DNA from 3 places in the Comamonas sp. AG1104 genome. Region 2 is predicted to be linked to each of the others. Evidence: riboswitches for the same ligand, from Rfam matches in the RefSeq annotation. Region 2 holds a riboswitch; each other region holds the start of a gene.
The links. A riboswitch is a leader RNA that binds a small molecule or an ion and turns the genes downstream of it on or off. The one in region 2 is predicted to bind glycine.

Region 1 (11,864 bases), on a different contig from region 2:
CTCACCCAGCGCTTCGGCGCCGTGCGCCTGTTCACCATGAGCGTGCTGCTGTTCGTGCTGACCTCCTGGCTCTGCGGCTTTGCCTCCTCGCTGGAGATGCTGGTGCTGTTCCGCGTGCTGCAAGGCGCCGTGGCCGGCCCCATGATCCCGCTGTCGCAGACCCTGCTGCTGTCCAGCTATCCGCCCGCCAAGGCCGGTGTGGCGCTATCGCTCTGGGGCGTGACCACGCTGGTCGCGCCGGTGGTCGGGCCACTGCTGGGCGGATGGATCACGGACAATATTTCCTGGCCCTGGATCTTCTACATCAACGTTCCCGTGGGCCTGCTCTCGGCCCTCATGACCTGGAGCATCTACCGCAACCGCGAAACGCCCACGCGCAAGCTGCCTATCGACACCGTGGGCCTGTCCCTGCTCGTGCTCTGGGTGGCGGCGCTGCAGCTGATGCTGGACAAGGGCAAGGAGCTGGACTGGTTTGCCTCCAATGAAATCATCGCCTTTGCGGTGATTGCCGTGGTGGCCTTTGCCGTCTTCGTGGTCTGGGAGCTGACCGACGCCCATCCAGTCGTCGATCTGCGCCTGTTCAAGCGACGCAACTTCGCGGCTGGCTCGATCGCGCTGTCGATCGCCTATGGCCTGTTCTTCGGCAATGTCGTGCTGCTGCCGCTGTGGCTGCAGCAATGGATGGGCTACACCTCCACCTCGGCCGGCCTGGCCCTGGCGCCGGTTGGCCTGCTGGCCATCCTGCTCACGCCAATGGTGGGCCGCAAGGTCGGTGTCTGGGATCCGCGCAAGATGGCCACGATTGCCTTCATCGTGTTTGCCATGGTGCTGTGGATGCGCTCGAAGTTCACCGTGGAGACCGACTTCGCCCATATCCTGATTCCCACGCTGATTCAGGGCGGTGCCATGGCATTTTTCTTCATTCCGCTGACCACCATCACGCTGAGCGGACTGACGCCGGACCGCATTCCTGCCGCCGCTGGTCTGTCCAACTTCGTGCGGATCACGGCTGGTGCCATGGGAACCTCGATTGCCACCACCCTGTGGGAAAGCCGGGCTTCCATGCACCATGCGCATCTGACCGAGTTGCTGGTGCAGGGCCAGGGCACGTTTGCCAGCACGGTCAGAAATCTGCAGGCAGCGGGCATGAGCGCCGAGCAGGCCTATGCCCAGATCAACCGGCTGATCGATCAGCAGGCCTTCACACGGGCCGCCGACGACATCTTTCTGGCATCGTCCTTTCTGTTCCTGAGCCTGATCGTGCTGATCTGGTTCACCAAGCGCCCGGCCTCTGCCGCAGGAGCCTCCGACGCGGCCGCCGGCGCACACTGACAAACTTCAGACAGAATGGGCTGCAAGCGATTGATCCACAATCGCTTGCAGCTATTTTTCTGAAGTTTCTAGGTGCCGGCAGCCTGCTTGTCCAGGCGCCGCAAAAACACCTGCAGCTCCTTGACGACCTGGGCATCGCCCTTGGCCTGAGCGCAGCTCAGCCCTTGCTGCCAGGCGGCTCGCGCCGCCTGCGCATCGCCCAGCGCCAGCTCCACCCTGCCCAGCTGCTTCCAGGCGACGGAGTATTCGGCATCCAGTGCCGTGGCCTTGCGCAGATGCTCGCGCGCCACGCCCATCAGCTCCTCATCGGCATAAGCCTTGCCCAGGGTGTAACGCAGCAAGGCACCGTCCTTGCCGGCAGCCAGCAGATTTTCGAGATTCAGAACCATGGGATTCATTGTGCTTGCTCCTCCTCGAGCAAGTGTCGCATCGGTCCCATGCCAGTGCCCGAATGGCCGTTGCCGCGATACGGCCTCTTGCAAGTTCGCTCTTGCAGCGCAGCAAACCGTCCCAAACTGCGGCAAATGTCTTACTAAGGCGCCCGATCTTGTTTCGCAAACCAAGCCTCTCCACCCCCATCGCCGACTACGAGGACTCGCCTCAGTATTCAGGCGGGCGCTTTCGCAACACGTATCCACGTCCGGCTGACGGCCCCAAGCCTGATGCCGGGACGCTGTGGAAGTTCTTCTTCAACAAGCCGGCCGATTCCGAGCCGGGCAAGGCGCTGCCCGTGCTGCCGCTTAGCACGGCCGAGCTGAACCTCGCGCCCGAACGCAGCCTGTATCGCCTGGGCCATTCCACCTTGCTGATGAAGCTGCGCGGCGGCTGGTGGCTGACGGACCCGGTGTTTTCCGAGCGTGCCTCCCCACTATCGTTTGCCGGCCCCAAGCGCTTTCATGCCCCGCCGATTGCCCTGGACGAGTTGCCTGCCTTGCGCGGCGTGCTGCTCTCGCATGACCACTACGACCACCTGGACCGAGCCACCATTCGAGTGCTTGCGCCCAAGGTAGGCGTTTTTCTCTGCCCTTTGGGAGTGGGAGACAGACTGGCGGCCTGGGGCGTGCCGGCCGACAAGATCGTGCAGCACGACTGGTGGCAGGGCAGCGAGGTCGACGGCCTGCGTTTCACGGCCACGCCCGCCCAGCATTTCTCTGGGCGCAGCCTGCGAGACGGCAACCGTACGCTCTGGTCTTCCTGGACCATAGAAGACCGCCAGGCCGACAGGCCGCTGCGCGTTTTCTTCAGCGGCGATGGCGGCTACTTCGACGGATTTGCCGAAATCGGCAGGCGCTTCGGCCCCTTCGATGTCACATTGATGGAGACCGGAGCCTACGACGCCCACTGGCCCTATGTCCATATGCATCCGGCCCAGACCATGCAAGCCCACCGGGATCTCGGCGGCCAATGGCTGCTGCCCATACACAACGGCACTTTCAACCTCGCCATGCATGCCTGGTGGGATCCCTTCGAGCAAATTCTGAGTCTGGGCAGGCAGCACGGCATAGAGATCGCCACGCCCATGATGGGCGAGCGCCTGGACCTGAGCGCTCCGCATGCCGGCTCGGCCTGGTGGCGTGCCTGTGCCGAGGTCGATATCAAAGGACTGGATCTGCGCCCTGCGCAACCCTGAAAATGCTGCCGACATGGCCGACAATGCCCTCATGGACATTTCGCGCACTTCACACCTTGCCGCAGCCCTGGCCACCTTGCTGCTCGGTGCCTGTTCCCACCTCTCCGATGGCAGTCAGCCCAAGCTGCCTCCGGATGCCGGCACCCCGAGCACGGTTTCCGAGCGGCCGGAGCCGACGCCGGCTCCGTCATTGAACACGCAGCGCAAGCGGTCACAGAGCATGGAATGGCCCGCCTGGATCAATGCAGATTGCACACCCCCCGCCCAGCTCGATCAGCAACCCCGGCCACGCCGCCACACCACGCCCTCCATCAGCGCCCACTGGTTTCCGAACGGGCTGGAAACCACGGTGGTCTTCCGCCTGGAAGTCACGGCTCAGGGTCAGCTCGGCCGTGTGGCCTATCAACCTGCCGATGCCGATCCCCGCATCGTGAATTCCATCATGCGCTCGCTCAAGCTCTGGAAGTTCAAGCCCGGCATGCGCCAGGGCCAGCCCGTGGCAGCCTGCTTCGAGCAGCCCTATCAGTTGGTGTTTCCACGCCAGGAGATTGAGCTCCCCGAGCCTCCATCCTTGAATACCGAGACACGATGAGCGCACAGGCCCAATCCCGGCGATCTGTGCTCGAAAACCCCAAAATCCACTAATTGCGGTGGTGCAGGCACCCTGCCCGCCGCTAGAATCGCCAACGTCAGGAGAGAGTGCCTGCAGCTTGAAGCTGCCTTGCACCGCCGAAGGCGCAGACCCCCACCCGGAGTCAAAACGCTCAGGCAAAAGGACTGACAAACGCTGCAAGGTGTGCGAGCCTGCAGCGTCCCTTGCTGGAGAGAGATGCAGGCCGTCATTTCGTATGTGCGCCAGCATCCACCGAAGGAGCAAACTGTCCGCGAAAGCAAAGACAGTGAATCTCTCAGGTAAAGCGGACAGCAGGGCAAGCCCGCCAAGCATGGCCCAGTCATGCATGGCCACTCATTTGGTTTTGACCACCGGAGCGCTTGCCTGTGACTGCTGCTGCCACTTCTTCCGATCTGCGTTCCACGCCGCTGTTTGCCCTGCACCAGAAACTGGGTGCCCGCATGGTGCCGTTTGCCGGCTACTCCATGCCCGTGCAATACCCTCAAGGCCTGATGGCCGAGCATCTGCACACGCGCAAGGCCGCCGGCCTGTTCGATGTCTCGCACATGGGCCAGTTGCTGTTGCGCGGCCCCGATGCCGCCGCCGCGCTCGAATCGCTGATGCCCGTCGATGTCATCGACCTGGGCCTGCACAAGCAGCGCTACGGACTGCTGCTCGATGAGCAAGGCGGCATTCTCGACGACCTGATGTTCGTCAATCGCGGCGATGATCTGTTCCTCATCGTCAACGGCGCCTGCAAAGAGGCCGATATCACCCATATCCAGAGCGGCATCGGTAACCGCTGCGAGGTCGTCCCACTGCCCGAGCGCGCCCTGCTGGCCCTGCAAGGCCCGCAAGCCGCTGCGGCCCTCTCGCGTCTGATTCCCGGTGTGACGCAACTGGTCTTCATGACCGGCAATCACTTTGACTGGCAAGGCCATGCGCTCTACATCACGCGCAGCGGCTATACGGGCGAGGACGGCTTTGAAATCTCCCTGCCCGGAGAAGCAGCCGAAGCCTTTGCCCAAGCTCTGCTGGCCCAGCCCGAGGTGGCCCCCATCGGTCTGGGCGCGCGCAACTCGCTGCGCCTTGAAGCCGGACTTTGCCTGTACGGCAACGACATAGACACCAGCACCACCCCGGTGGAAGCCGCGCTGAACTGGGCCATGCAGAAGGTGCGCCGCAGCGGCGGCGAGCGCGAGGGCGGCTTTCCCGGTGCGGCCATCGTGCTGGAGCAATTGCAGAACCCTCAGTCGCTGCGCCGCAAGCGCGTGGGCCTGATCGCGCTGGAGCGCATTCCCGTGCGCGAGCCCGCCGTGCTGGAAAACATGGACGGACAGCATATCGGCCACATCACCAGCGGCCTGCTCAGCCCCACGCTCAACCAGCCCGTGGCACTGGCCTATGTCGAGCCCGACTACGCCGCCATTGATACGGAAATCTTCGCCATGGTGCGCGGCAAGCCCGTGCCCATGAAGGTGGTCGCCACGCCATTCGTTCCCACCCGCTACTACCGCGGCTAGGTCTGCCGCCGTGCATGAGACGGGCCACTTTGCCAAACAGCCGCCAGAACACCGCTAAAGTGCGAACTGGACCTTTCTCAAACAACACCCGATTCCCCTGAATCCCCCATCTGGAGCTTTCCATGAGCATCAAGTATTCCAAAGAACACGAGTGGATCAACGCCGCTGACACCAATGCCGCCATCGTCGGCATCACCGTACACGCACAGGATGCGCTGGGCGATGTGGTGTTTGTGGACCTGCCTGCCGTGGGATCCTCCTTCAAGGCCGGCGATGTGGCTGGCGTGGTCGAATCCGTCAAGGCCGCTGCCGATGTCTACATGCCCGTGACCGGCGAGATCGTCGAAGTCAACGAAGCCCTGCGCGATGACCCGTCTCTCGCCAACAGCGACCCACTGGCCGCGGGCTGGTTCTTCAAGGTCAAGATGAGCAATGTGGGCGAGCTCGAAGCTCTGATGGAAGAGACCGCCTACAACGACTTCGCCAAGGACAACTAAGCGTATCAACGGCCCTCGCATTGCGAAGGCCGTTTTTGCATGCAGCCATGAGCACCATTCTGTATTTCGACGATCCGGACATCGGTCTCGCCCGCGAGACCAGCCACCCGACCTTTGCGCGCATCGCGGCCCAGGACTTCTATTACGACTGCGGTGACGACTTCAGCCCCTTCGGCAACGATGATGGCAGCGACACGCTGGCCGCACTTGAAGAGTGGTACCAGGAGCAGACGGGCGGCAAGCCCGCCAAGGCGCTGCGCTTTCTGCGTCAGCAACTGAGCGACTGGGATCTGCCCGTGCCCCAGGACATGCTGGCTCAAGACGAAGCTGCCAAGGCCCAATGGATGGCCAGCGACGACATGAACCAGATCTATCTGCGCTCGGTCTGTCGCGCCCACGTGGCCACCGCCTTTGGTCAGCTCAAGATCACAGGCAGCATCGATGCCGATCTGCACCAGCAAGCCCTGCTTGCCCTGGCCTGCCAGCAATGGCTGAACACCGTGGCGCGCAGCAAATATCCCGATTGGGAATATGCCGACCAGGAAAGCGAACGCCTGGCCCTGATGAACACCGCGCTGGAACAAGCCAGCACTGCTTGAAGCACCGGCCGTATGCCTTCAGGCATACGGCATTCACGCATGCCTGGCATGCAAACCGTCAGTCACAGTATTTGAGAATAGGTCCCTCCCATGCTGATGTCGCCTCCCGCCCCCGTCGCTTCGCTGGAAGCGCTGGAAAACAGCCAAGAATTCATCCCCCGTCATATAGGCCCGGACGCCGATGAGCAGCAAAAAATGCTGGCCGCCATCGGCAAGCCATCGCTGGACGCCTTGATCCGCGATGTGATGCCCGACTCCATCGCTCGCGCCAGGCCCATGGATCTTCCGCCGCCGATTACTGAAGCCGCTGCGCTGGCCGAACTCAAGGCCATCGCCAGCAAGAACCAGGTGCTGAAGAGCTTTATCGGCCAGGGCTATTACGGCACGCACACGCCGGGCGTCATCCTGCGCAACATCCTCGAGAACCCCGCCTGGTACACGGCCTACACTCCCTACCAGGCCGAAATCTCACAAGGCCGCATGGAGGCGCTGGTCAACTTCCAGACCATGGTGACCGACCTGACCGGCATGCCGATTGCCAATGCTTCCATGCTGGACGAGGCCACGGCAGCCGCCGAGGCCATGGCGCTGGCCAGGCGCTCTGTCAAATCCAGAAGCCATCGCATCGTGCTGGCCGGCGATCTGCACCCGCAAACGATTGAAGTCATCGAGACCCGCGCCCGGCCGATCGGCATCGAAGTGGTGATCGCCAACAGCCAGCAGGAGTGGGATGCCGCGCTGGCGGGCGACCTGTTTGCCGCCGTCATCCAGTACCCGGCCTCCAGCGGCTGGATCGTGGACTGGAAGGCCGATGTGCAAGCCATTCACGCCAAGCAGGCGGCCGCCATCGTGGCCACCGACCTGCTGGCCCTGACACTGCTGACACCGCCCGGCGAATGGGATGCCGATATTGTCGTGGGCAACAGCCAGCGCTTCGGCATGCCCATGGGAGCAGGCGGCCCGCACGCGGCCTTCATGGCCTGCCGCGACGAATACAAGCGCAGCCTGCCCGGCCGTCTGGTGGGTGTCAGCGTCGATGTGCATGGCAAGCCCGCCTACCGCCTCGCGCTGCAGACACGTGAGCAGCATATCCGCCGCGAAAAGGCGACGTCCAATATCTGTACGGCCCAGGTCCTGCCGGCCGTGATCGCCAGCATGTATGCCGTCTACCACGGCCCCCAGGGACTGAAGCGCATTGCCCAGCGGGTGGCGCGCCTGACGGCGATCCTGAGCCGGGGCCTGGCAAGGCTGGGCTTCAGCGCCCATCACCACGACACAGCCTTCGACACACTGAGCCTGCATACCCGGGATGCAACCGATGCCCTGGCGGCTCGTGCCGTATCCCGAGGCGTCAATCTGCGCAAGGCCTGGAATGAATATCTGTGCATCAGCCTGGACGAAACCACGACCCGGGCCGATGTCGAGCTGATCTGGAGCATCTTTGCCCAGGAGGGTCAGGCTCTGCCCACCATCGAGGCCATGGACGAAGGCCCTACCTCACTGATCCCCGAATCCCTGCAGCGCAGCACGGCCTATCTGAGCCACCCGGTCTTCAACACCCATCACTCCGAAACCGCCATGCTGCGCTATATCCGCAGCCTCAGCGACAAGGACCTGGCCCTGGACCGCAGCATGATCCCGCTGGGCAGTTGCACCATGAAGCTCAATGCCACCAGCGAGATGATCCCCATCACCTGGCCAGAGTTCGCCGACATCCACCCGTTTGCTCCTGCCAGCCAGCTGCAAGGCTATGCCGAGCTGGACCAGCAACTGCGCGACTGGCTGTGTCAGGCCACGGGCTACGCGGGCATCAGCCTGCAGCCCAATGCAGGCAGCCAGGGCGAGTACGCAGGTCTGCTGGCAATCAAGGCCTTCCATGAATCACGCGGCCAGGCGCACCGCAATATCTGCCTGATTCCCAGCAGCGCCCACGGCACCAACCCGGCAAGCGCGCAGATGGTGGGCCTGCAGGTCGTGGTCACCCAATGCGACGACAACGGCAACGTGGACATGGCGGATCTGAAGCTGGCCTGCGAGAAGCACAGTGCCAATCTGGCCTGCATCATGATCACCTACCCCAGCACGCACGGCGTGTTCGAGACCCAGGTCAAGGAGCTGTGCCAGCTGGTGCACAGCCATGGCGGCCGCGTCTATGTGGACGGCGCCAATATGAACGCCCTGGTAGGTCTTGCCGCGCCCGGCGAGTTCGGCGGCGATGTCAGCCATCTGAACCTGCACAAGACCTTCTGCATTCCTCACGGCGGCGGCGGCCCCGGCGTCGGCCCCGTGTGCGTGGTCGAAGATCTGGTGCCCTTTCTGCCTGGGCATGCCACCGCAGGCGACGTCCGCCAGGTGGGCGCTGTCAGCGCAGCGCCTCTGGGCAATGCAGCCGTTCTGCCGATCAGCTGGATGTATATCCGCATGATGGGCGAGCCGGGTCTGAAGCTGGCGACCGAAACCGCCATCCTCAACGCCAACTACATCAGCGCGCGGCTCAAGGAGCACTTCCCCACGCTGTACGCGGGCGAATACGGACACGTGGCCCATGAATGCATTGTGGATCTGCGCCACTTCAAGGACAGCTGCGGCGTGATGGCCGAGGACGTGGCCAAGCGCCTGATCGACTACGGCTTCCATGCACCCACACTGTCCTTTCCCGTGCCCAACACCCTGATGGTGGAGCCGACCGAGAGTGAAAGCCTGTATGAGCTGGACCGCTTCATCGAGGCCATGATCGCCATCCGCGCCGAGATTGCCGAGGTCGAGGCCGGCAGACTGCCCCGGGACGACAACCCGCTCAAGAACGCACCCCATACGGCAGAGGCCTTGCTGGCCGCCGACTGGCACCATGGCTACAGCCGCGAAGCCGCCGCCTATCCCGTGCCTGCCCTGCGCCGCGCCAAGTATTGGAGCCCCGTGGGCCGCGTCGATAACGTCTATGGTGATCGCAATCTGTTTTGCAGCTGCGTGCCCATGGACGCTTACGAAGACTGATAGCCAAGGTCTCCGCCCCAAGCCAGTGCGTTCCGCCGCACTGGCTTTTTTATGCTCAATCAATGCCGAACGCCTGCCAGCCCATCGCTGCTCGCCAGCAATCAGTGCATTCACAACATCAATGCAATCCGCGTTGCTGGCGCCAAACCGAGCACCGAGTTGCCTGAATACCGGTTGACTGTCCGCCTTTTTCAAGGGCAACTGCAGGGACCGGCTTACACTGCCGATGTCTTCCGCCTGTCTCATGAGCTCCTCTGAACCCACTTCCCCACCCTTGCTGCCTGTAATTGATGGCGGCCTGCCTCTGCATGCCCTGCTGGCCCCTGGTGCTGCGCCGCTGGGCCTGAGCGCCAGCACCCAGCCATTGGTGCCCGAGGATGAAGACCCGCTGCAGGCCCTGGTAGCGGAGTTGCGCAACTACCAGCACGAGCTGGAGCTGCAAAACGAGGTGCTCAATTACAGCCAGGCCGTCGCCGAGAGCGCATCGGAGCGGTTTGAAACGCTGTTTGCAAGTATTCCGCTGCCGCTGCTGGTGGTTGATGAATACGATATGGTGGTTCAGGCCAATGCCATGGCACACCGCGCTTTTCAGCCCACCGAAAAAGACCGGTTGCTGATCAACTTCAAGCCCTTTGTCCATGTCAACGACGCAGAGCGCGTGACCACGGCCTTCGAGCAGGCCAAAGCGCTGGGACGCGCCGAGGTACACGAGGTTCTGTTCCAGATCACCGAAGAATTCGAGCTCTGCGGCGACCTGCATGTGGCCGGCGTGGTCGTGCCCCAGCAAAACGGTCCAGCCACCTGGCAGTATTTGTGTGCCGTTGTCAATCAAGGCCCGCTGCTTGCCGAGCGCAAGGCGCTGCAAGAGCGCAACCAGCAGCTTTATGCCAGCGAGAGACGGCTGGAGTCGGTCATCAACTCCGCGCTGGACGCCATCATCTGCGTCGACCAGCACCAGCGCATCACCGTCTTCAATCCCACGGCGGCGGCCCTGTTTCTGTGCTCGCCTCAGGATGCCCTGGGCAGCCCGCTGGAGCGCTTTCTACCCGATGCCGCCCGGGCGCTGGCTTTTTCCTCGCTGACCACACAGGCCGTGCTGGGCGAGATGACGGGTCTGACCCTGTCGGGGCGTGAGATTCCCATGGAAATCAGCGTCTCCTTCGAGCACCACAGCAGCGGCGACACCACCACCATCTTTGCGCGCGACCTGACCAGCCGCAATCGCGCCGAAGCCCAGCGCAATGTGCTGGAGACCCAACTGCGCGAATCCCACAAGATGCAGGCCGTGGGCACCATGGCCGGCGGGATTGCCCACGACTTCAACAACATCGTGGGTGCAATCCTGGGCAATGTGGAACTGGCCAAGGCCGATAGCTGCGGCAACCCGGCCGCCATGGAAAGCCTGCGCGAGATCGAAAAAGCCGGTCGCCGCGCCCGAGATCTGGTGCGCCAGATTCTGACTTTCAGCCGCAATGACCTGCCTGAACGCCGTCCGGTTCAGGTGCAGGAAGTCATGTCCGACACGGCTCGCCTGCTGCGCGTGACTCTGCCTCCCTCCATAGAGCTTCAGGTGCAGGAGTCCAGCGATCTGCCGCCGCTGCTGGCCGACCCCACCCAGGTGGAGCAGGCGCTGTTCAATCTCTGCAACAACGCCATGCAGGCCATTGGCAGTCAGCGCGGCATCATCCAGATGCGAGCCATGCGCATTGCTCCCGACAGCTACCAATGCGAGCGCCTGGGTCTGCCCGTGGCCGAATACCTGGTCTTTATGGTGCAGGACTCCGGCCCCGGCATGGACGCCGTGACCCAGAGGCGCATCTTCGAGCCTTTTTTCACCACCAAACCGGTCGGCCAGGGCACAGGCCTGGGCCTCTCGGTCGTACATGGCGTGATGCGCACCCATGGCGGCGCTGTCGATGTACACAGCGAACTGGGCCAGGGCAGTTGCTTCACGCTGTACTTTCCGCTCAGCGACCCGACTTCCAGCCACTGTGCGCTGCCGCCCATGCGCATGGACAAACCCGAAGCCCCGCTGCCCGAACCTGTCCTGGCCACGCGCCCCAGCCATGTCATGTATGTGGACGACGATCAGGCCCTGGTCTTTCTGTTTCAGCGCCTGCTGCGCCGTCGCGGCTATGAAGTCTCGGGCTTTACCGATCCTCACGAGGCCATGGCCGCCCTGCATGAGGAGCCACAGCGCTTTGACCTCATAGTCACCGACTACAACATGCCCGGCTTCAGCGGCCTGGACCTGCTCAGACAGGCTCTGCAGATCAGCCCTCAACTGCCGGTTGCCCTGGCCTCCGGCTATGTGACGGCCGAAATCGAGCAGGCCGCGATTGCAGCCGGCGCCCGGGCCCTGATCCACAAGCCCAACGATGTGCAGGAGTTCTGCGCCACTGTTCATGAACTGCTCAACCCCTGAAACAATCGATAGCTGCTTGAATGAGTGCGTTGAACTGTGTGTATGAAGACGAGCACCTGCTGGTGCTTGACAAGCCCTCCGGCCTGTTGTGCGTGCCCGGTCGCGGCCCCGACAAGCAAGACTGCCTGAGCCTGCGAGCCCTCCGGCATTTCGGCGATGCACTGGTCGTGCATCGGCTCGATCAGGCCACATCCGGTCTGGTCGTCATGGCTCGCAATCCGGCCGTCCAACGCCAGCTCAGCCAGGCCTTT
Region 2 (8,271 bases):
AGACCATTTGCAGACCTGCAAAAGGCCCCTGTTAACCGTCGTCAAGTTTTGGAGTGCTTAGTTACTTTCCAAAACAGGCATTCGGTAGTGGCAGTTTCAGAAAATGTTAAGAAAACAGTAATACCCTATTCAAAGATATTTTTTTGCAAATTTAAAATGATAAAAAGATGACTCATTTCTTGTGGATTGAGGATGATGCGCTATTGAATAAATAGCACCCTTGGAAAAATTCCTACAATGATAAAAAATGTAATCTTTATTACAGATTATTTTTAAGACAATTATTTCAAAAACAAAGGGTTTTTATCTAGATTTATTTCCAGGATGGTTAATACCTTGTATTTGAGTATTAATATGTAAGAAATTAAACTCAATTTTTCTTTATTTGTTTTCTATGGATTTTCAGTAAAACAAATTCTATTTTCTGCGTGACTTCCAACCAATCGATCTGCTGGGGTGTCACATGTATCTAACCGACGCATCTATGAGTTCACGGTCTGACGTCGGCAGAACTGAAGGCGCATCTATTGCTTTCGGTGGCATGTGGCCGTCCGACATGAAAGGTCAGCAGAGCCAACCTGTGCGAGTCTTTCTGGTCGACGAAGACAGACACATCAGGAACGTGATCTCGCAGGAGCTCATGCGTGACCCGCGCACTCTTCTGGTAGGGCAGGCGTCCAGCTACAAAGAGGCTCGTAAGAGCATCTTTTCGCAAGAGTTCGATGTACTCCTCATTGACCTGTCTACTGGCGAAGGTCAAGGAGCTGAGCTGCTGGAGTCGATCCAGCTAAAAAGACCTGAGGTGCTATGCATCGCAATTTCTGCAAGTGAAAACGATGATGCCGCCATGGAAGCTCTTAAGAGAGGCGCTGTGGGATACCTTGTGAAGAATTCATGGTTTGGAAGCTATTTGCAGGCTGTGCTGGAAGTCGCCAATGGAGGGGCTGCGATTTCGCCGCGAGTGGCGAAGAAAATCATTCCCAAAATATTCAAGGCATCTATGCAGGGGGAAAACATCTCCACGCATAAAAAATTTGAGTCGCTGACTGAAAGAGAGATAGATATATTGAAATTGATAGCTCAAGGGAAAAGCACTCAAGAGGTTGCGTCCTACCTGGAAATCAGCCCATTGACTGTGGCAACACATGTAAAAAATATTTATGGAAAAATGCAGGTCAGAACCAGAGCACAAGCTGTCAGATATGCGATGCTGACAGGTATCATTTAAAACCGATTTTTTGTGTGAATTTCAAGTTCGAGATAAATGGAATTTTTCTTACAGATATTCTTTGATTGAGTATTTTTGATAAGAGAATTTTTCGTAAGGGGCACTGTTGCATAAATCAAGTTTGAGGCGAGCCTCCCCAAGCCCCGGCCGTGGCTAGGCCACGGCTGCCGTCTGAGGACGGCCCAGCTCAGTGAATCGGTCCAATATGGCTGCCCTGATATGCAGCTCATTGACTTGCCGTTCAAAGGTTCTGGACATGACCCGCTCGCCCAGTCGTTTGATGCAGTTCATCTTGCTATTCACCAAGCTTCGCCGGTGATAGCCACTCCAGACTTTCCATATCCTTCGACCCAAACGCCTGCATGCGGCGAGTGCCGCATTGCGATACGCGCAGGCATCGTCTTTGCGTATCCGTGCGTTCTTTCTCGGAGGAATGATGGGGACTGCGCCCCGTTGAATCACCGCCTCATACACGGGCTGTGTGTCATAGGCCCCATCACCGGTCAAACCGAGCACGGCTTCGTTGAGAGGGAGTTGCGCCATTGACGACGACGCTCAGCGCCGTGCTTTTTGCATTTCCACTCGCCTTCACCCAAGAACTTGATGCCCGTCGAGTCCACGAGCAAATGCAGCCCTCACAAATGCAAAAGTGACTCCACCATGGCGCAGTGCCAAGCCGAACAGATTCTTCATGGTCAGGCAAAACTGAATGGCGGCATCCGAGAACTTCGGGCTTCGCCCGCGTTTGCCGCTGGCCGCGGCAAACCATTGCATGCGCTTGTCGAGCCAGATGGTCAACGAGCTTCGTGACTTCAAGGCTGCGTTGTAGCTGAGGCAGTCGGTGGTGCGGTAGCGAAGTTTGCTGAACTGGCTCATGACGCAAGCCTACGACCTGCGGCACTGCAATTTATGCAACAACGCCGTTTGCATATCAAGCAAGCATCTTCCGCGCGAGAGTCTTAAGGAATTGATAAGTTGCAAAGCCTAGATTCCAGCCAGCAATAACAGCAGGTGAGCTGGATCTATCCAAGCACATCACGGCATGTTTAGCCGAAGGGGTCAGTGATGCTGCTAGTAAAGATGCAAAAGTTTGAGGTTGTAGCCAGAAGCGAATGCGCTGCGCCCCCCGTTATTTCACTCTGCGGCCTGGTCTGATCCATGCAAACCGCTACCACTCTGAGCGTGAAGGCTTCACGCAGCAGGCTCGACGACGCAGTCCTTTGGGGCCTGGCGATGGCGCTGTGGATCTTGGCCTTTGCGTGGATTCGCCCATTGAGCGACCCGGATGAGGGGCGCTATGCCGTCATTGCCTTGGATATGCTGCGCACCGGAAATTGGGTGACGCCTCATCTCAACGGGCTCCCCTTCTTTCACAAACCACCTCTGTACTACTGGCTTGCAGCCGGTGGCTATGAGCTGTTCGGTGTGCATGCATGGGTGGCGCGCGTGCCGTCCATGCTGGGAGCATGGCTGGCATCGATGAGCCTGCTGGTTCTAGCCAGACGCTACACAAGCACCTCGACCGCCATAACTGCGGCGATCATCTTCCTCACGATGCCCTTCGCTTATTTGGCCGCTCAGTACTCCAATATGGACATGCTGCTGGCTGGTTGCATGTGCGCCTGCACCACCTGTGCATTCATTGCCACGATAGAGGCGGACCTCGGCAAGACGTGGCGCTCCTGGATCACGGCAGCTGGTGTTTTTGCAGGTCTCGGCTTTCTCGCCAAAGGGCTCATTGGCCTGGTGTTACCGGGCTTGATTTGGTCAATATGGATGCTCTGGGAGCGTCGCTGGAAGCAAATGGCGCTTCCCCTTTACCCGCCAGTGTGGCTTGCCATACTGGCGGTTGCGGGGCCATGGGCATGGTTTGCGCAAAAGCAGCATCCGCAGTTTTTTCATTACTTCTTCGTTACACAGCATTTCCAGCGCTACACCGAAACGGGCTTCAACAACCCGCAGCCATGGTGGTTCTACCTGGCGGTGATCGCACTTGCATGTCTTCCATGGACTCTGGCTGGAATCTATATGCTGTTCAGGCAATGGCGGGCTCAGCAAGAGTTCATGCCCAAATCTGACTCACACCCTGCTCAAACGAGCCTCGATCGGTATATGGTGGTCTGGCTGTTGGCTGTGGTGGCCTTCTTTTCAATTCCCAGCAGCAAGATCGTGGGCTATGTGCTGCCGGCACTTCCACCTCTGGCCTACCTGATCGCCCGAGTCTGGCAAACGACTCTCGATGGTGATGGGTCGAACGTACTACGGGTGAGACCCAAGCTCGCTCTCACTATTGGAGCTTCGGCGGCTCTTTGCACGGCGCTGGCTATCGGCTTCGGCACCAAAGGTGTTCCACAGAAAGCTCGTTGGGACCGCCTGGCCGCGCTGCCGGTGCAGCCCGACGATCGGATCATGATGCTCGGACAGTTGTACTACGGCGCTCCTTTCTACATGCACACAGGCCAGATCCCTTGGGTCGTCGATGACTGGCAAGCCGCCAAAGCATCAAAGTCCGACAACTGGAGGAAGGAACTGCTGGATGCCGCAGCATTCTCTCCAAATAGCGCAAGCCATTTACTCCTTGAAAAACAGGATGCAAACCATGCTTTGTGCACAACCAAACACCGGGTATGGGTTGTTGGAGAGCCCGAGTCTGCGAAGCAGATGACACCATCGCTATCTGGTATCAAACCGATGCTTGAGCTGGGTTCTCGCGCTGTTTGGCTTTGCACACCTAACACCGCTTGCACAGCACCTTCTCCCATCGTGCATTGATTAGTCGACCCTGTATCAACCTCAGTCTTCGCTTTTATCCGAGCCAAGCACGCCTCCGCCGAGTGACTGATAGAGGGCCACCACATCACTAGAGCCGCTTGTATGTATACAGGTGTCGGGGTAAGGGTGCAGAGCCGCTAATGGCTGTTAGCGCAGACCGAATTGTTATGAACATCTCCATCCATGCAAATGCCTATCTCCTCAAGATATGGATGTTTAAGCGGGTGGCTCTTGGCTACACGCAGTGAGCCATGGGCCCCACTCGCAGGACAAGGGGCGCAATACATAACGGAGGTTTGGTAAACACCAAGGGCGCAAGGGCCGCGTCCGCAGCGGTAGCCGTACCAAACGGAGCGCGAGCGTAGTGACTGCGGCTACTTTGCCAAGCAGACCGTTAAGTTAATTTTGCGTAAGCAAAGTTACCCCGCAGACCTGCCCGGACTTGGCTGCTATTGATGCTCTGCGCGGCACGCACCTAGCTTTTGAGACTCTCGCTCTGACGCAGATATTCGTCTATCTCGCGTTCTCGCTCGGGGCTTAGTGGTTCATCTGCGAATAACTCACTCTGTTCTTTGCTGCCCATAGGTGGAAGCAACTTCGACAAACTGTCATACAAATGAACCTCTATGACCCCCCATTCCAAGAGAGCGGCTAAATACCCATGCCATAACAGGACGACAGTATCCGTTGGTCCGCGCCACCCCAGCTGCCTCGTGATGCGATTTCGCAACTCTTCCTCTGTTGGATAACCATTGATCATTGCGAAACCCTCTGCACAAACACAGTACCTTGCGACGTAATCACCGTCACACCCTGGATTTTCGAGCCACTGCGGCTGTCATTTCCAAATGCCCGCCCAATCCCCCGTTCAGCAATCTCTGGCGTCATTCCCGCCTGACCACGCGCATCAATGATGATGTTGCCCGACTGCCCTCGCGCATCCATGATCGTGCTTGATAGCGATTTGGAGAGCCCATCGGAGGTCTGGTTGGCCACGTTGCTCATCGTTTGGAGTTCGTATTTCGTGCCGTCGATAAAGAAATCAGCAGAGCGCCCCGCACTGGTTGCAGGAATCACTTCAACCGTCTTTCCACCGAGCGAAACCAATCTCCATCGCATCCCATCCCCTTTTGCACGCGTGAGCAAACACGCTGCGGCCTTGCGCGAACGCCGAGGTTCGCAGTGACCGTTTGATCTGGAATGAACAAGGCTAGGAACGGACTCGAACGAGCGAAATAAGAAGAGTCTTAAAAATGGCCGTGGGGATGCTTTGTTGCGGCGCAGCGCTGGCCAAACGAAGCGCAATGGCCTTCGTTGCGACGAGCTTTGCGTTTTTTGGGCTTCGATGTCGTGCGTATGCGTTTTTTATGGCGGACTGTTTCACAGACGAAGACGAAGACGCGCGCCTGTGCGCGCCATGGCAGATTCAGACCGGCCCTCCGCACCCCGTGCTGGCAGCCGCAGAAACACACCAATACAGGTATTAACCCGAATAAAGTCGCTGAAACTAGCTAGAATCGCGCCCATCCCGCGGGAGAGCGGAGCCTTTCGAGGGTTCCCGCCGAAGGCGCAAACTCCCATAATCGCTCAGGCAATAAGTACCGCAGGTGGGTCTGACAGGACCCGGATATCGCCAACTGGAGAGCAGCCCGCAACCACAAGTCTGCAGGGCTCACCGAAGGGGCAAGCATGTCCACCGCGAAGGTGCTCATGCGCAACTCTCAGGTAAAAGGACAGCGGGAGAGGCAAGCCGGACACTCCCGCCGATGTGAGTGGCTGGTCTATTTTCAAGTGCCTTCATGCTTCCTTCCGTCTCTTTGCTGGACTCGTTCCAGGCCTCCAACTTCACCGTCATGCTGGTCATCTATCTGGTGGCCATTACCGCCGAAGCCATGTCCGGCGCACTCGCCGCTGGCCGGCGCAATATGGATATCTTCGGCGTCGTCGTCATCGCCTTTGTCACTGCCCTGGGCGGCGGCACCATCCGCGACATGGTGCTGGGCCACTACCCCATCGGCTGGACCCAGCACCCTGAATATGTGTATCTGGTCATCAGCTTCGGTTTGCTGACCACCGTGATTGCACGCCATATGCACAGGCTCAAGCAGGTGTTTTTGCTGCTGGACGCCATGGGACTGATCGCCTTTTCGCTGATCGGCTGCAATACCGCGCTGGAGCTGGGCTACCCGACCATCGTCATCATCATGGCCGGCATGATTACCGGCATCAGCGGCGGCATCTTGCGCGATGTGCTCTGCAACCAGGTCCCCGTGGTGTTCCGCCGCGAGCTGTATGCCAGCGTGTCGCTGTCCGTATGCCTGATGTTCCTGGGCCTGCGCTATCTGGATGTCAGCCCCAATATCAGCACCATCGTGTGTTTTGCCGGCGGTCTGGCCTTCCGTCTGGCCGCCATTCGTTTCAAATGGCGCCTGCCGGTTTTTTCGTACCAGCAGCGCTGGGAGTGATCGAGACTCCCCCTGTGGCGCTGCGCGCCTTCCCCCTCTCTTGCTACGCAGGAGGGGGAGGCAGCCATCACTGCGGGGCGGCCCTTGCCTGGCTGCTCTGACCTAGACTGCGCCATGCATTACCTATGTAGTTTCACTTTCCATGTCTGAACCGATCACATGGATGCCGGATGGCACCCCCTATAGCTCCAGATTCGGCGATCGCTATCACAGCGAGTTCGGCGGCCTCGACCAGGCACGCCAGGTTTTTCTCGGTGGCTGCGATCTGCCAGTTGCCTGGGCCGATGCAGCGCAGTGGCGCATTCTGGAAACCGGCTTTGGCTTCGGCCTGAATTTCCTGGTCACCTGGGCGGCATGGAAAGCCGACCCCAGACGCCCGCGCATTCTGCATTTTGTCTCGGTGGAGGCCTACCCTGTCTCGCGCGAGGATCTGCTCGCATTTCTGCCGGCCGATGAGGAGCTGCGCCCGCTTGGCGAACAACTGGCCGAGCAATGGTGGGGACTGCTGCCCGGCGTGCATCGCCTCTCGTTTGACAACGGCCAGGTGCTGCTGACGCTCTATATAGGCGATGCCGGGACCATGCTGCGCAAGCAGCAGATGACAGCGGACAGCGTATATCTGGATGGTTTCTCCCCCCAGCTCAACCCCGAGATGTGGGATGAAGATGCCATGAAGAACATTGCCCGCCATTGCCGCCGGGGCACACAGCTGGCCACCTGGTGCGTGGCCGGCCATGTGCGCCAGGCACTCAAGGCTCAGGGCTTCGAAGTCAAGAAGCGCGCCGGCGTGCCGCCCAAGCGCCATAACCTGCATGCAGCCTACAACCCGGCATGGGAGCCGCGCCATCGCCCGGACGGCCTGCCTGCGCCCGTGGGCCAGGCCGGCCGCTGCCTGGTGCTGGGTGCGGGCCTGGCTGGTGCCGCCGCTGCCGCCAGTCTGGCCAGGCGCGGCTGGGAGGTGACGGTGCTGGATGCGGCGGCCGAGCCTGCAGCAGGAGCATCAGGCCTGCCAGCCGGCTTGTTTTGCCCGCATATTTCGCCCGATGACAGTGTTCTGTCTCGCCTGTCCAGAAGCGGCGTGCGCACAACGCTACAAAATCTGCAGCAACTGAGCCAAGCGCAAAAGTTGCATCCAGCCCAGGACTGGGCCCATGGCGGCGTGCTCGAGCATGACCTGAACGAGCCTTCCCATCTGCCCAGGTCATGGTTGCAACCCGGCAGCGAGACCAGCCCCTGGGGCCTGCACTGGAGTGCGCCTGCGCTGCCGGCTCAGCTGGCTGCGGCAAAGCTGCCTGCAGACAGTCACGCCGTCTGGCATGAGCAGGCTGGCTGGGTACGCCCCGCACAACTGGTGCGCGCGCTACTGCAAGTCCCCGGGATTCATTGGCAGGGCCATGCCCGAGCTTCACGACTGGTGCGCGATGAAGTGCACAACATCTGGCAAGTGCTGGATGCCCAGGGCCAGACCCTGGCTCAAGCCCCCATGCTGGTGCTGGCCCTGGGCCCGGACACCAAGCCCTTGTTGCAAGCCAGCGGCCTGGCAGCAGGGGAATGGGAGCTGCAAGCCATACGCGGCCAGGTCAGCGTGGCCGGGCATGATGCCGGGACGCTGGCGGCCATGCCGCCCTTCCCCGTCAACGGTCATGGCAATCTGGTGCCGGACTTTCCCTCGGCCAACCAGGTTGGCGCGCACCAGTGGATCATGGGATCGACCTTCGAGCGCGATGTGACCGAGCTGCCACCCTCCGCCGCCGACCAGCAGGCCGCCCACGCCAGCAATGGCGAAAAGCTGGGCGCTTTGCTGCC
Region 3 (11,864 bases), on a different contig from region 2:
CTGCCTTTTCAGAGCAAGACCACAAAAGCCTAGAGATGGAACACGTCCACCGAACGCTCCAGTGTCTTGGCACTCTGGCGCAGCGATTGCGCGGCGCTGGTCGACTGCTCCACCAGGGCCGCATTCTGCTGGGTCACAGAGTCCAACTGGGCCACGGCCTCGTTGACCTGGGAGATGCCTATCGACTGCTCGCGTGTGGCAATGCTGATCTGGTGCACCAGGGAGCCGACCTTGTCCACGGCCTGCACCATGCCGTCTATGGTCTGGCCTGCGGCACGCATGCGCGCATTGCCGTCGTTGATGCCGTCGACCGTGCGGTTGATGAGCACGCTGATCTCCTTGGCCGCTTCGGCGCTGCGCTGGGCCAGTGCCCGCACCTCGCCCGCCACCACGGCAAAGCCACGGCCCTGCTCGCCAGCCCGCGCTGCTTCCACAGCCGCGTTCAGCGCCAGCAGATTGGTCTGGAAGGCAATGCTCTCGATCACACCAATGATCTCGCTCATGCGGGTGGAAGAGCCGCGGATATGTTCCATGGCCAGTCCCACTTCACTGATGGCTGCGCCGCTGCGGCTGGCCACCTTGCTGCTCTCGTCGCTGGCACCGGCCATGAACTGTGCCGTATCGGCCGTCTGCGACACGGTGCCCGAAATTTCCTCCATCGAGGCCGCCGTCTGCTGCAGGCTGGTGGCCTGCGACTCGGTACGCCCTGCAAGATCGAAACTGCTCTGGGCAATTTCATGGGCGGTCTGGGCAAAGCCTTGCACCTCGGTACGCACATCCCCCACCACGGCGCGCAGATTGATCTGGATCTGCTGCAGTCTCAGCATCAGCGCCCCCACGGCGCCGCTGTAGCTCTGGTTGCATTCGGTGCTCAGATTGCAGGCCGCCACATCGGCCGCAAAGCGGCTGGCCTCCTCCAGTCCCGCCACGCAGCGCCGTTGAAAGCGCCACAGCACGAATGCGCCGCCGGCCACCAGACTGGCAGCACGCCAGCCCCAGGTCGCCGCGCCCTGCCAGCCCAGCATATCGGGCAGCATGGTGATCAAGGCCACGATGGCCAGCAGCCAGGCCATGCGCGCCACCAGGCCCACATCCTTGCGACCGTCCCACCAGCCCATCAGGCCCAGGCGGCGCACCGCGCCTGCGCGCAGGCGGAAGCTGGCCTGTGCCTGCTTTTCCTCGTTGCTCATGCGCGCGTACAGCGCTTCGGCTTCGGCCACCTCCCTGGCCGAAGGCTTGGTACGCACTGACAGATAGCCGCTTGGCTTGCCGCCTTCCATGATGGGCGTGACATTGGCGCGCACCCAGTAGTGGTCGCCGTTCTTTCGGCGGTTCTTGACCAGTGCCGTCCAGGGATAGCCATGAGCAATGGTGCGCCACATATCCTTGAAGGCAGCAGCCGGCATGTCGGGATGGCGAATCAGATTGTGCGGCTGGCCGATCAGCTCTTCGTAGGCGTAGCCGCTGACGCGCACGAAGGCCGGGTTGCAATGGGTGATCTCGCCCTTGGTGTTGGTGCTGGAGACCAGCAGCTCGTCACCCGGAAAGTCGTAGTTTTGTTGAGATACCGGCAGGTTCAGGCGCATGCTTTGCACTCCTCCAATAGGCCTATGTAGTTTTTGTTCGAGAGTGAGCGATCAGGCATCCCGTAGTCAGCTGGTTAACCAGATACACAAATTCACACTTGAATCATCGCACAGCGATGATTCCCGTGGCCCCAAGCTCAGAACAGAGATGCGGTATAGGGATCAGAATGCTTGACCGAGGTCAAACCATGAGGTCTGAGCAGCAGCTCTCTTGCCACCGGATCGTGGGCGCTGGCCTGCCAGAGCTGCTCGGCAATCAGGCCCGAGACCTTGACCCCCAGCAGCCTGATGCGTTTGCCAAGCGGTACGCGCTTGAGGCATTGGCCTGCGGCCAGGCGGATGGCGGCCGCATCCTGTATCGGCAGGTTCAGGGTCTGGTCCCGCGTGGCGATTCTGAAGTCGTCATAGCGCAGCTTGATGCCCACGGTGCGCCCCACATAGCCCTTGCGCCGCAGATCCTCGGCCAGCCGCTCGCACAGGTCCGTGAAGATGGCACCCAGCTCGGCCTTGTCGCGCACGGCATGCAGATCGCGCTCGAAGGTGGTCTCGCGGCTCATGGACACCGGTTCGCTCTCGATCACCACGGCGCGCTCGTCCCGCCCCCAGGCCGACTCGTGCAGCCAGTGGCCATAGCTTTTGCCAAACCAGTGCAGCAGCTGCGGCAGGCTTTGCGAGGCCAGGTCGCCGATGGTTTCTATGCCCAGGCTCTTGAGCTTGGCATCGGCCTTGGGGCCTATGCCGTTGACCTTGCGGCAGGCCAGCGGCCAGATCCGGCTTTGCAGGTCTTCGGGCTGGACGATGGAGATGCCGTTGGGCTTGTTGAACTCGCTGGCCATCTTGGCCAGCAGCTTGTTGGGCGCCACGCCGACCGAGCAGGTCAGGCCCGTGGCGTCGAAGATGGATTTCTGGATCAGTCGGGCCAGCACGCGTCCGCCTTCGCGCTGGCCGCCCGGCACGTCGGTGAAGTCGATATAGACCTCGTCCACGCCGCGGTTCTCCATGAGCGGCGCAATCGACACGATGATCTCTTTGAAGGCCCGCGAAAAGCGCCGGTACTCGGCAAAGTCCACGGGCAGAAGAATCGCCTGCGGGCACAGCCTGGCGGCCTTCATCATGCCCATGGCCGAGCCCACGCCGAACTGCCGCGCCGCATAGGTGGCCGTGGTGATCACGCCGCGCCCCGTGTAATCGCGCAGCAGCGGAAAGTCCGCCACCGGGATCTCGGACAGCGGCCGCCCCGCGTGCCGCGCCAGCAGCTCCTCGTCAAAGCTGCGCCGCCCGCCGCCGATCACCACCGGCAGCCCCTTGAGCTGCGGGTAGCGCAGCAGCTCCACGGAGGCGTAGAACGCATCCATGTCCAGATGCGCTATGCGCCTGGATCTGGGCTCGGGGCTGGTGGGAAGATCGCTCACAGTGCCGATTTTGCCTGCGCTGGCAAGAGACGGCATCCATGCATTAAACAAGCACACACGCACCTGAAAACAGCAAGCAGCAGCGTGACCTCAGCCCTGCTGCCTTCAGCCTCCCGCACAGAAAAGAGGAAGGCTCAGACGGTCTCAGGACGAAACCTTGCCCTGCTTGATGTCTTCGAGCTCGTCAAAGCGCATATCGGCATAGCTGATCCAGGTCTTGCGCTTGACCAGCCAGTAACCCAGCCAGAACAGCAGAAACAGCGGAATGCCCAGATAGGTCGAGACCACCCCGCCCCAATCGATGCGTTCTTCCAGGAATGCTTGGTAGTTCTGGCCCAGCGTCACCACCAGACACAGCACGAAGGCAAAGATGGGGCCGAAGGGGAAGGCGCCGGCCTTGTAGGGCAGCAGGCCCACATCGTGACCATGCATGACATAGCCGCGACGGAAACGGTAGTGGCTGACGGCAATGCCCAGCCAGACGATGAACTCCGTCATGCCGGCCAGATTCAGCAGCCAGATATAGACGGCCTGCGGGCTGTAGAGCGAGGAAAACAGGCACAGGCTGGCAACCAGCGTGCTGCCGATCAAGGCTACCAGCGGCACGCCGTTCTGGGTCAACCGGGAGAAGATGCGCGGCGCATTGCCCTCGGTCGCCATGTTGTAGAGCATGCGCGTGGCCGCATACATGCCCGAGTTGCCGGCCGACAGGACCGAGGTCAGGATCACCGCATTCATCACCGTGGCCGCCGACAGCAGGCCTGCGTGCTGGAACACCAGCGTGAACGGGCTCACGGCGATATCGGCCACATCGGTGCGCAGCAGTTGCGGATCGGTATAGGGAATCAGAAAGCCGATGACGACAATCGCCAGCACATAGAACAGCAGGATGCGCCAGAACACCTGGCGAATCGCACGCGGCACGTTCTCGCGCGGGTTCTCGGATTCTCCTGCCGCCACGCCCACCAGCTCTGTGCCCTGGAAGGAATAGGCCACGATCATGGCCACGCCCACAAAGGTCGCGAAATTGCCGACGAATGGCGCATCGCCCGTGGTCCAGTTCTCGAAACCGGGCACATGGCCGTTGCTGATGATGCCGAACAGAATCAGCACGCCGGTGATCAGAAAGGCCACCACGGCCAGCACCTTGATCAGCGCGAACCAATATTCGGCCTCGGCAAAGCCGCGCGCGGAAAACGCGTTCAGCCCCACCATCAGCAGCAGGAACAGGCCGCTCCATAGGATGCCTGGCACATTGGGAAACCAGTAGGCCATGACCAGTTGCGAGGCCACCAGGTCCACCGCCACCACCACAGCCCAGCTGAACCAGAAGTTCCAGCCCAGCGCAAAGCCGAAGCCGCGATCCACATAGCGCGAGGCATAGGTCGAGAAGGAACCGGCCACCGGCATGAAGGCAGCCAGCTCGCCCAGGCTGGTCATGATGTAGTACACCATGATGCCGATGAGCAGATAGGTGAGCACGGCTCCGCCCGGGCCGATCTGGGCAATGGCCGAGCCGGAGGCCACGAACAGGCCCGTGCCGATGGCGCCGCCAATGGCGATCATGCTCAGGTGGCGCTGCTTGAGCACCCGGTGCAAGCGGGGCTGCTTATCGTCACCATCGCCAGTCGGCGCGAGCTGCTGGCTTGAGTTGGGTTGGGACATAAATGTCTTGTTGTAATGGTTTGCGCCCATCCAGACAAAACACCCAACCATCCCGCAGGCGCTGCGACAGGCAACGCAAAAAGGCGACCATGACGGTCGCGGTCAACAAGGACAAAGGAACGAAGCCATGACAGCAGAACGCCATGGCGGATAGGCCAGTTGCATCCTGAATCGGCAGCCACCCCAGTCGGGCGCTTCAATGGCAAAGCGGTGATATCGCCGGGCCAATTGACAGGCAAAGACGATATTTTGCCCAAATACACCAACCTCCATAAGCCGCTGTGCCAATGCAGGGGCTGACTCTGGGGCTGCTCGGGCGTACTTGACAGAGCTTATTGCTATGAACTTAGAAGCACATTGCTATTGAATACATTCATTTTCAAAGGCAAAAAATCAATATTTCATTGAAGGATAAGCGGTAAGTGCTATCAAATATCGCAGACCCGACATGATCAGCCATGGCCGCCCCCTGACGCAGAACTCTAGTAAACCCGTATATCCAGGCGCCGCCGTTCTTCCTACATTTGCCCACAGGCTCTCAGCCCGGTGATGCCGAGAGAGACTGCAGCGCAAACTTGGCGCATGCAGCGCCGAAGGAGCAACCGCCCCGGAAACTCTCAGGCCAAAGGATCGGCATCGCTTTCACACACTCTGAAGAATGTCCGGACGTCATCGTCCGCCGGGCATACCGAAGGAGCAAGCGAGCAGCGCCGCAAGGCCCTGCCTCGTGAATCTCTCAGGTCCAGAACAGAGGGGGCGTCCGCTGCGCATGTTGCGCACGGGCTCCACCCTTGACGCATCTGGAATCTGAATCATGAAGACAATCGCCGTCATCGGCGGTGGCATCACGGGCGTGACCACCGCCTACGCCCTCGCACGCCGCGGATTTTCCGTCACCCTGTTCGAGAAGCAGCGCTATGCCGCCATGGAGACCTCGTTCGCCAATGGCGGCCAGCTCTCGGCCTCGAACGCCGAGGTCTGGACCCATTGGTCCACCATCGTCAAGGGCCTCAAGTGGATGCTCAAGAGCGATGCTCCGCTGCTGCTCAACCCCAAGCCCAGCTGGCACAAGATTTCCTGGTTCTGCCAGTTTCTCGCTGCCATCCCCCATTACGAGAAAAACACCGTGGAGACCGCCAGGCTGGCGATTGCGGCACGCGAGCACCTGTTTGACTGGGCAGCCAGCGAAGGCATTGACTTCGATCTGAAGCAAAAAGGCATCTTGCATATCTACCGCGACCGAGCAGGCTTTGAGCATGCGGGCAAGGTTTCCCAGTTGCTGGCCAAAGGCGGGCTGGAGCGCCGCGCCGTCACGCCCGATGAAATGAAGGCCATCGAGCCGACCCTGTCCGGAACCTTCTATGGCGGCTACTTCACCGAGAGCGACTCCACCGGCGACATCCACAAGTTCACCAGCGGCCTTGCCGCCGCCTGCGAGCGACTGGGCGTGCAATGCCGCTACGGTCAGGAAATCGTGTCGGTGGACAGCAATGGCAAGCAGGCCAGCGTGACCGTGCGCCAGGGTCTGGAAACCGAAACGTCGACCTTCGACGCCATGGTGGTCTGCGCAGGCACGGCCAGCCGCGCGCTGGCCGCCCAGCTCGGCGACAGCGTCAACATCTACCCGGTCAAGGGCTATTCCATCACGGTCAATCTGCCGGACGAAGCCAGCCGCGCCGCAGCTCCCTTGGTGAGCCTGCTGGACGACGAGACCAAGCTGGTCACCAGCCGCCTCGGCGAAGAGCGCTTCCGAGTTGCCGGTACGGCGGAGTTCAACGGCTACAACAAGGACATCCGCGCCGACCGCATCCGCCCGCTCATCGAATGGGTGCAGCAGTGCTTCCCGGGCGTCAGCACGCGCAGCGTCGTGCCCTGGGCGGGCCTGCGCCCCATGATGCCGGACATGCTGCCGCGCGTGGGCCCTGGCAACAAGCCCGGCGTGTTCTACAACACCGGCCACGGCCATCTGGGCTGGACCTTGTCGGCCGTCACCGCCGACATGGTCGGCGATGTCGTGCTGCAGTCCATGGGCAGCGCCAGCAGGCAGTCCCGGCCGGCCACGCTGACCACCGCCAGCGCCTGATAGCTAATTCAAGGAACTGCACCAACAAGCACGGCATCGCGCATCGTCGCTGCAGAAAGCTATTGATTCAGAAGCTTCTTGCGCTTTCTCATGTTTGATTTCAAAGACTTTTAGCTTTGAAAATGAGCACAGACAAGCGCAGGTAGCTCTTGAAATCAGAGCTGCAGACAGATCAGCACCAGGCCCAGCATCATCAGCGCCATGCCCAGCTTTTCCGTCAATGAGAGCTTCTCGCTGAACACCTTGCGCGAGACGATATAGCTGAACACCACCTCCACCATGCCCAGGGTGCGCACGGCAGCGGCCCCCTGCATGGCATAGGCGGTGAACCAGGCCAGCGATGCCGCAGCGCCCATGCTGCCGGCCAGCAGCGAGATGCGCCAGGCCTTGAAGATGGGACGCAGGCCCTGTTCATGGGTTCTGGCAATCCAGGCGCTCATGACGACAGACTGCATGGTCTGCGCGATCAGCACGCCCAAGGCCCCGGACAGCCAGGGCGAGCTCACGCCCAGTGTTGCGATCTCGACCGCGCCGCCGCGAAAGCCCACCGTGGCCAGCGCAAAACAGGCGCCGCAGATCAGCCCGTAGACCGAAGATTTGCTGGTCCAGGCCGAGAGCGTGAACAGTTGCCCGCGCGGCGGCAGCGACAGCATCAGCACGCCCACCGTGGCAAGCACCATGGCCAGCAGCGCCAGCCGGGTCGGCAACTCGTGCAGGAACATGGCGGCAAACAGTGCCACCTGCAGCACCTCGGTCTTGGACAGCGTGACCGCCACGGCAAAGTTGCGCTCCTTCATGGCCATGAGCAAGGCGACCGTGGCTGCGACCTGAAAGAGCGCACCAAGCGCAATCCAGCCCAGATAGGCGGCGCTGAACTTCGGCAGCACCAGGGAAGGATCGCCCAGCGCATACAGCGCCAGCAGATAGACGGCGGCGAACGGCAGGCCGTATAGAAAGCGCACCAGCGTGGCCGGCAGCGTACCGACCTGCGCCGTCAGCGAGCGCTGGGCTGTGTTGCGCACCGTCTGCGCCGCCGCCGCAAACAGCACCACTCCCACCCACAAATATTCCATTCCTATGCCCGACATGACACGCCTTCTCTTTCGTTAGCGCGCCAGCATAGCGCCGGCTGCCGGGCGGCGCTGACGTGATTCGTGCAGTGCACCCGCTTGAGCCAAGGCGACGCGAAGCGCGAGAGGCAACCGTCCTGATGGCGAGGCCTGCTTCCCCGCAAATAAACCACATATCCAGACCATTGCTGCATCTTTAGCTACAATTTCAGCCGGGTGCCCGCCGCACAAGGTGGCGATGGCAGGTGAATGTTCATGCGCAGGTCGGGCCGCCAGCGCGCCAGTCGTCTAGCAATGCAGACGGCACCAGCAGGCATTGCCTCAGGTGCAGCACGCCTTCAGAGCACGACTTCAGACACCTACCAACTCATGGACCCACAAACACTTGTGCAGGCCCCTGCGCCTTCTGCATCCCAGAATTCACCCCGCATCCCCGCGCTGCAATCCGCCACCGAGCGCGTGCAGGCGCAGATCTCGCACCTGCTGCATATCGAATCCTTTGCCGGCATGGTGCTCATGCTGGCCGCTGCAGCAGCCCTTGTCTGGGCCAACTCCGCTGCGGCTCCAAGCTACTTTGCACTGTGGCATGCCCCCGTCGCGCTGACGCTGGGCCCATGGAGCTTCAGCACCGATCTGCATTTCATCGTCAACGACGTGCTGATGACGGTGTTCTTTCTGGTCGTGGGCATGGAGATCCGTCGCGAGCTGCACAACGGCGCGCTGGCCAGCCTGCGCCAGGCCAGTCTGCCCCTGATCGCAGCCATCGGCGGCGTGGCCGTACCCGCACTCATCTACGTGGCCCTGGCAGGCAACGACAGGACGCTGCTCAACGGCTGGGCAATTCCGACGGCGACCGACATCGCGTTTGCCGTGGGCGTGCTGGCCTTGCTGGGCCGCAATATCCCGGGTGCACTGCGTATCTTCCTGCTGGCCCTGGCCATCATCGACGACATCGTTGCCGTGCTCATCATTGCTTTCTTCTACTCCGGCGGCCTGCAGGCCATGGGCTTTGTGGTTGCCGCAGCCGGCGTGCTGCTGGTGCTGCTGTTCAACCGCATGGGCATTGCCGCCGCGCCCCTGTATGTGCTGCCCGGCGCCATTCTCTGGTTCGGCCTGCTCAAGACCGGCGCACACCCCACCCTGGCAGGCGTGGTGCTGGGCCTGATGACGCCCGTGTTTGCCCGCCCTGCCCCCATGCCGCTGCTGATCACGGCACAGACGGCCATGCGCAAGGCTGGCGAGCAGGTGCTCAGCGGCCGGCCCGATCCTCAGCACCTGCTGCAGGAGCTGCGCACCGCCCAGCTCGCACAGCGCGACCTGTTGCCGCCCGCTCTGCGCCTGCCCATGATTCTTCATCCCTGGGTGGCTTTTTGCATCATGCCCATCTTTGCGCTGGCCAACGCCGGCGTGCAGTTCTCGGACATAGACCTGAGCGCTGCCGCACCGCAGACCACGGCCATGGCCGTGCTGCTGGCCCTGGTGCTGGGCAAGCCCCTGGGCGTCTTCATCTGCACCTGGATGGCCGTCAAGAGCGGGCTGTGCAGCCTGCCCGAGGGCCTGAACTGGCGCGGTGTGCTGCTGGTGGGTCTGCTGGCCGGCATAGGCTTTACCATGTCCATCTTTGTCGGGGGCCTGGCCTTTGCAGATGCGAAGCTGCTGGGCGCGGCCAAGCTGGGCATTCTCGCAGGCTCGGCCATGGCAGCCTTGCTGGGGCTGGGCTATGGATTTGCCATGCGCAAGCGCCTGCAGCACGCATAAGCACTTCTCGATCACAATGCCCGGCCGGGCTCGGGGCTGACAAGCGCCCCTGATCAACAAGCTGCAGCCGCCAGACGCGATGAGCGACTGGCGGCTGCAGTTCGTTAGGTGACTAGAATGCCTCCTCGCTCTGGCCCGCAATTCCGGACATCTGAATGCCTGCGCCATGAAGGGCGCCGACTGATGCTCCAGAAGTTCCAGGCCCATAACTGGCGTGAATCAACGATGGCCCGATGGTCGGCGCTCTCACCGTGCCGCTTCGCGGAACGCCCACGCTCTGCCGACTGCTGAACCGTGGGTCCGCCCGGGCATTCAGGGCAAGACATCAGGGCAGTCTCAAATCAAGGTCCGCCTTGCTGTTGCAGGCGGGGCACAGCATATCTACCGCAAAACATCAGAAGAAATGCACAAAAAAATGGCTCACCTTTACTCCGCTGCCGCATTGTTGCTCGCCAGCACCTTGGCAATGGCTCAGCCAGCGGACCTGCTGCACAAAGCGCAAGCGGGGGATGCACAGGCACAGCTGGATCTTGGCCAGATATACGTGGAAGGCCGTGGCGTGGCGCAAAGCGACGAGAGAGCCGCTCATTGGTTTGGTCTTGCGGCAGCACAAGGCAATGCATTGAGCCAGAGCAATCTCGGCCTGATGTATGACCGAGGCCGTGGCGTGAAGCAAAGCGACCAGGAGGCCGTCAAGTGGTATCGCCTCTCGGCAGCGCAGGGCGAGGCCAACGGCCAGTTCAATCTGGGCGTCATGTACGAAGACGGCCGCGGGGTGGAGCAAAGCGATCAGGAAGCCGTCAAGTGGTATCGGCTTGCAGCCGCGCAGAACCTTCTCGATGCCCAGTACAACCTGGGGCTGATGTATGTCAGCGGCCGGGGGGTGGAGCAAAGCGATCAGGAAGCCGCCAAATGGTTTGGCATAACGGCCGCCAAGGGCCACGACTCGGGCCAGGCCAACCTCGCCGTGATGTATGCCACCGGTCGCGGCGTGCCGCGCGACGAGAAGGAGGCAGCCAGACTGCTGGGCCTGGCCGCGGAACAGGGCAATGCGACGGCCCAGGTCAACCTCGGAACGATGTTTGAGGAAGGCCGGGGCGTCAAGCGCAGCCTGTCTCAGGCCTATTTCTGGTATTGCCTGGCGGCCGCCCAGGGCCTGGAGGACACGGTGTCGCTGCGCGATGCAGTCGCACGAAAGCTCAAGCCTGCAGAGCGCGCCACCCTGGACAAGAAAATCAGTGCCTGGAAACCCAAGACGACAAATCGCTGAATTTGCGCGTTCGAAACAACAACTCCCTATCGACAGGCGATCCATGAAAAAGCAATTCAGCCATCTTCTTTGCGCAGCCGCCCTGCTGCTCTCCGGCCCTCTGGCCATCGCGCAATCGGACGACCTGCTGCAAAAAGCCCAGGCGGGCGATGTCCAGGCGCAGTTCAAGCTCGCGGCGGTCTATCTCACGGGCCGCGGTGGACCCAAGAATGATGACGAAGCTGCCAAGTGGTTCATGCTGGCCGCAAAGCAGGGCCACGCCGAAAGCCAGGCCAATATGGGCCTTTTGTACGGCCGCGGACGCGGCGTGCCGCAAAGCGATGAAGAGGCCGTCAAGTGGTATCGCCTGGCGGCAGAACAAGGCGATGCCGATGGCCTGTTCAACCTCGCCGTGATGTATGACGACGGTCGCGGCGTGGCTGAGAACCCGGAAGAAGCCGTCAGGCTGTATCGCCTTGCCGTGGCACAAAACCATGTCTCTAGCCAGAGCAATCTCGGCTATATGTACGACCATGGCCGTGGCGTGGCGCAAGACAGCAAGGAGGCCTTCAAGTGGTACATGATTGCGGCAGAGCAAGGAGATGCCAATAGCCAGTTCAACGTGGGCTCCATGTATGCCTTGGGCCGCGGTGTCAGCCAAAGCTGGCCCCAGGCCTATTTCTGGGCGCTGTTGGCAGCCAAGGACGGCGAGAAGGATTCGGCCAGGCAGCAGGAAATCATTGCCAAGAAATTGAAGCCGGCGCAACGGGCCAAGATCCAGCAGCAGGTGCAGGAGTGGAAGCCCAGGGCCGGCAACTCCTGACCTCCGGCCAGTGGTCGCGGCGGCTTGCAGCGCAGCAAGCCGCTGACAACACGGATCAGATCACTGCAAACGGCTTGGGATAGGTGCCTGGCAACAGAATCTCTTTGCCGACATGGTTGATATTGGTGTGCCCGCAGAAGGCCATCGTGGTGTCGAGCTCCTTGTGGATGATCTGCAGTGCCTTGCTCACGCCGGCCTGGCCATAAGCGCCCAGACCA

Region 1: linked by a shared signal. The riboswitch ahead of gcvT (glycine cleavage system aminomethyltransferase GcvT) and the one ahead of DFO48_RS20320 (trimeric intracellular cation channel family protein) in region 2 are both predicted to bind glycine.
Region 3: linked by a shared signal. The riboswitch ahead of DFO48_RS07120 (D-amino acid dehydrogenase) and the one ahead of DFO48_RS20320 (trimeric intracellular cation channel family protein) in region 2 are both predicted to bind glycine.

The regions. Positions count from the first base shown of each region.
Region 1 covers NZ_QQAS01000001.1:612,842-624,705, reverse strand. Annotated here, with positions in the region: gene DFO48_RS02730 (DHA2 family efflux MFS transporter permease subunit) at 1-1,332, shown strand, start outside; gene DFO48_RS02725 (hypothetical protein) at 1,401-1,730, opposite strand; gene DFO48_RS02720 (MBL fold metallo-hydrolase) at 1,880-2,962, shown strand; gene DFO48_RS02715 (energy transducer TonB) at 2,976-3,554, shown strand; glycine riboswitch at 3,643-3,752, shown strand; glycine riboswitch at 3,772-3,897, shown strand; gene gcvT (glycine cleavage system aminomethyltransferase GcvT) at 3,962-5,098, shown strand; gene gcvH (glycine cleavage system protein GcvH) at 5,221-5,595, shown strand; gene DFO48_RS02700 (hypothetical protein) at 5,643-6,194, shown strand; gene gcvP (aminomethyl-transferring glycine dehydrogenase) at 6,285-9,188, shown strand; gene DFO48_RS02690 (response regulator) at 9,433-11,613, shown strand; gene DFO48_RS02685 (RluA family pseudouridine synthase) at 11,634-11,864, shown strand, end outside.
Region 2 covers NZ_QQAS01000007.1:238,871-247,141, reverse strand. Annotated here, with positions in the region: partial or broken gene DFO48_RS25725 (hypothetical protein) at 1-45, opposite strand, end outside; gene DFO48_RS20345 (LuxR C-terminal-related transcriptional regulator) at 464-1,228, shown strand; partial or broken gene DFO48_RS20340 (transposase) at 1,382-2,104, opposite strand; gene DFO48_RS20335 (glycosyltransferase family 39 protein) at 2,387-4,000, shown strand; gene DFO48_RS20325 (hypothetical protein) at 4,757-5,146, opposite strand; glycine riboswitch at 5,522-5,614, shown strand; glycine riboswitch at 5,628-5,747, shown strand; gene DFO48_RS20320 (trimeric intracellular cation channel family protein) at 5,800-6,465, shown strand; gene mnmC (FAD-dependent 5-carboxymethylaminomethyl-2-thiouridine(34) oxidoreductase MnmC) at 6,629-8,271, shown strand, end outside.
Region 3 covers NZ_QQAS01000002.1:539,610-551,473, reverse strand. Annotated here, with positions in the region: gene DFO48_RS07135 (PAS domain-containing methyl-accepting chemotaxis protein) at 30-1,586, opposite strand; gene dinB (DNA polymerase IV) at 1,724-2,941, opposite strand; gene DFO48_RS07125 (amino acid permease) at 3,143-4,663, opposite strand; glycine riboswitch at 5,207-5,306, shown strand; gene DFO48_RS07120 (D-amino acid dehydrogenase) at 5,478-6,746, shown strand; gene DFO48_RS07115 (DMT family transporter) at 6,902-7,834, opposite strand; gene nhaA (Na+/H+ antiporter NhaA) at 8,186-9,574, shown strand; gene DFO48_RS07105 (tetratricopeptide repeat protein) at 9,990-10,844, shown strand; gene DFO48_RS07100 (tetratricopeptide repeat protein) at 10,888-11,646, shown strand; gene DFO48_RS07095 (alpha-hydroxy acid oxidase) at 11,702-11,864, opposite strand, start outside.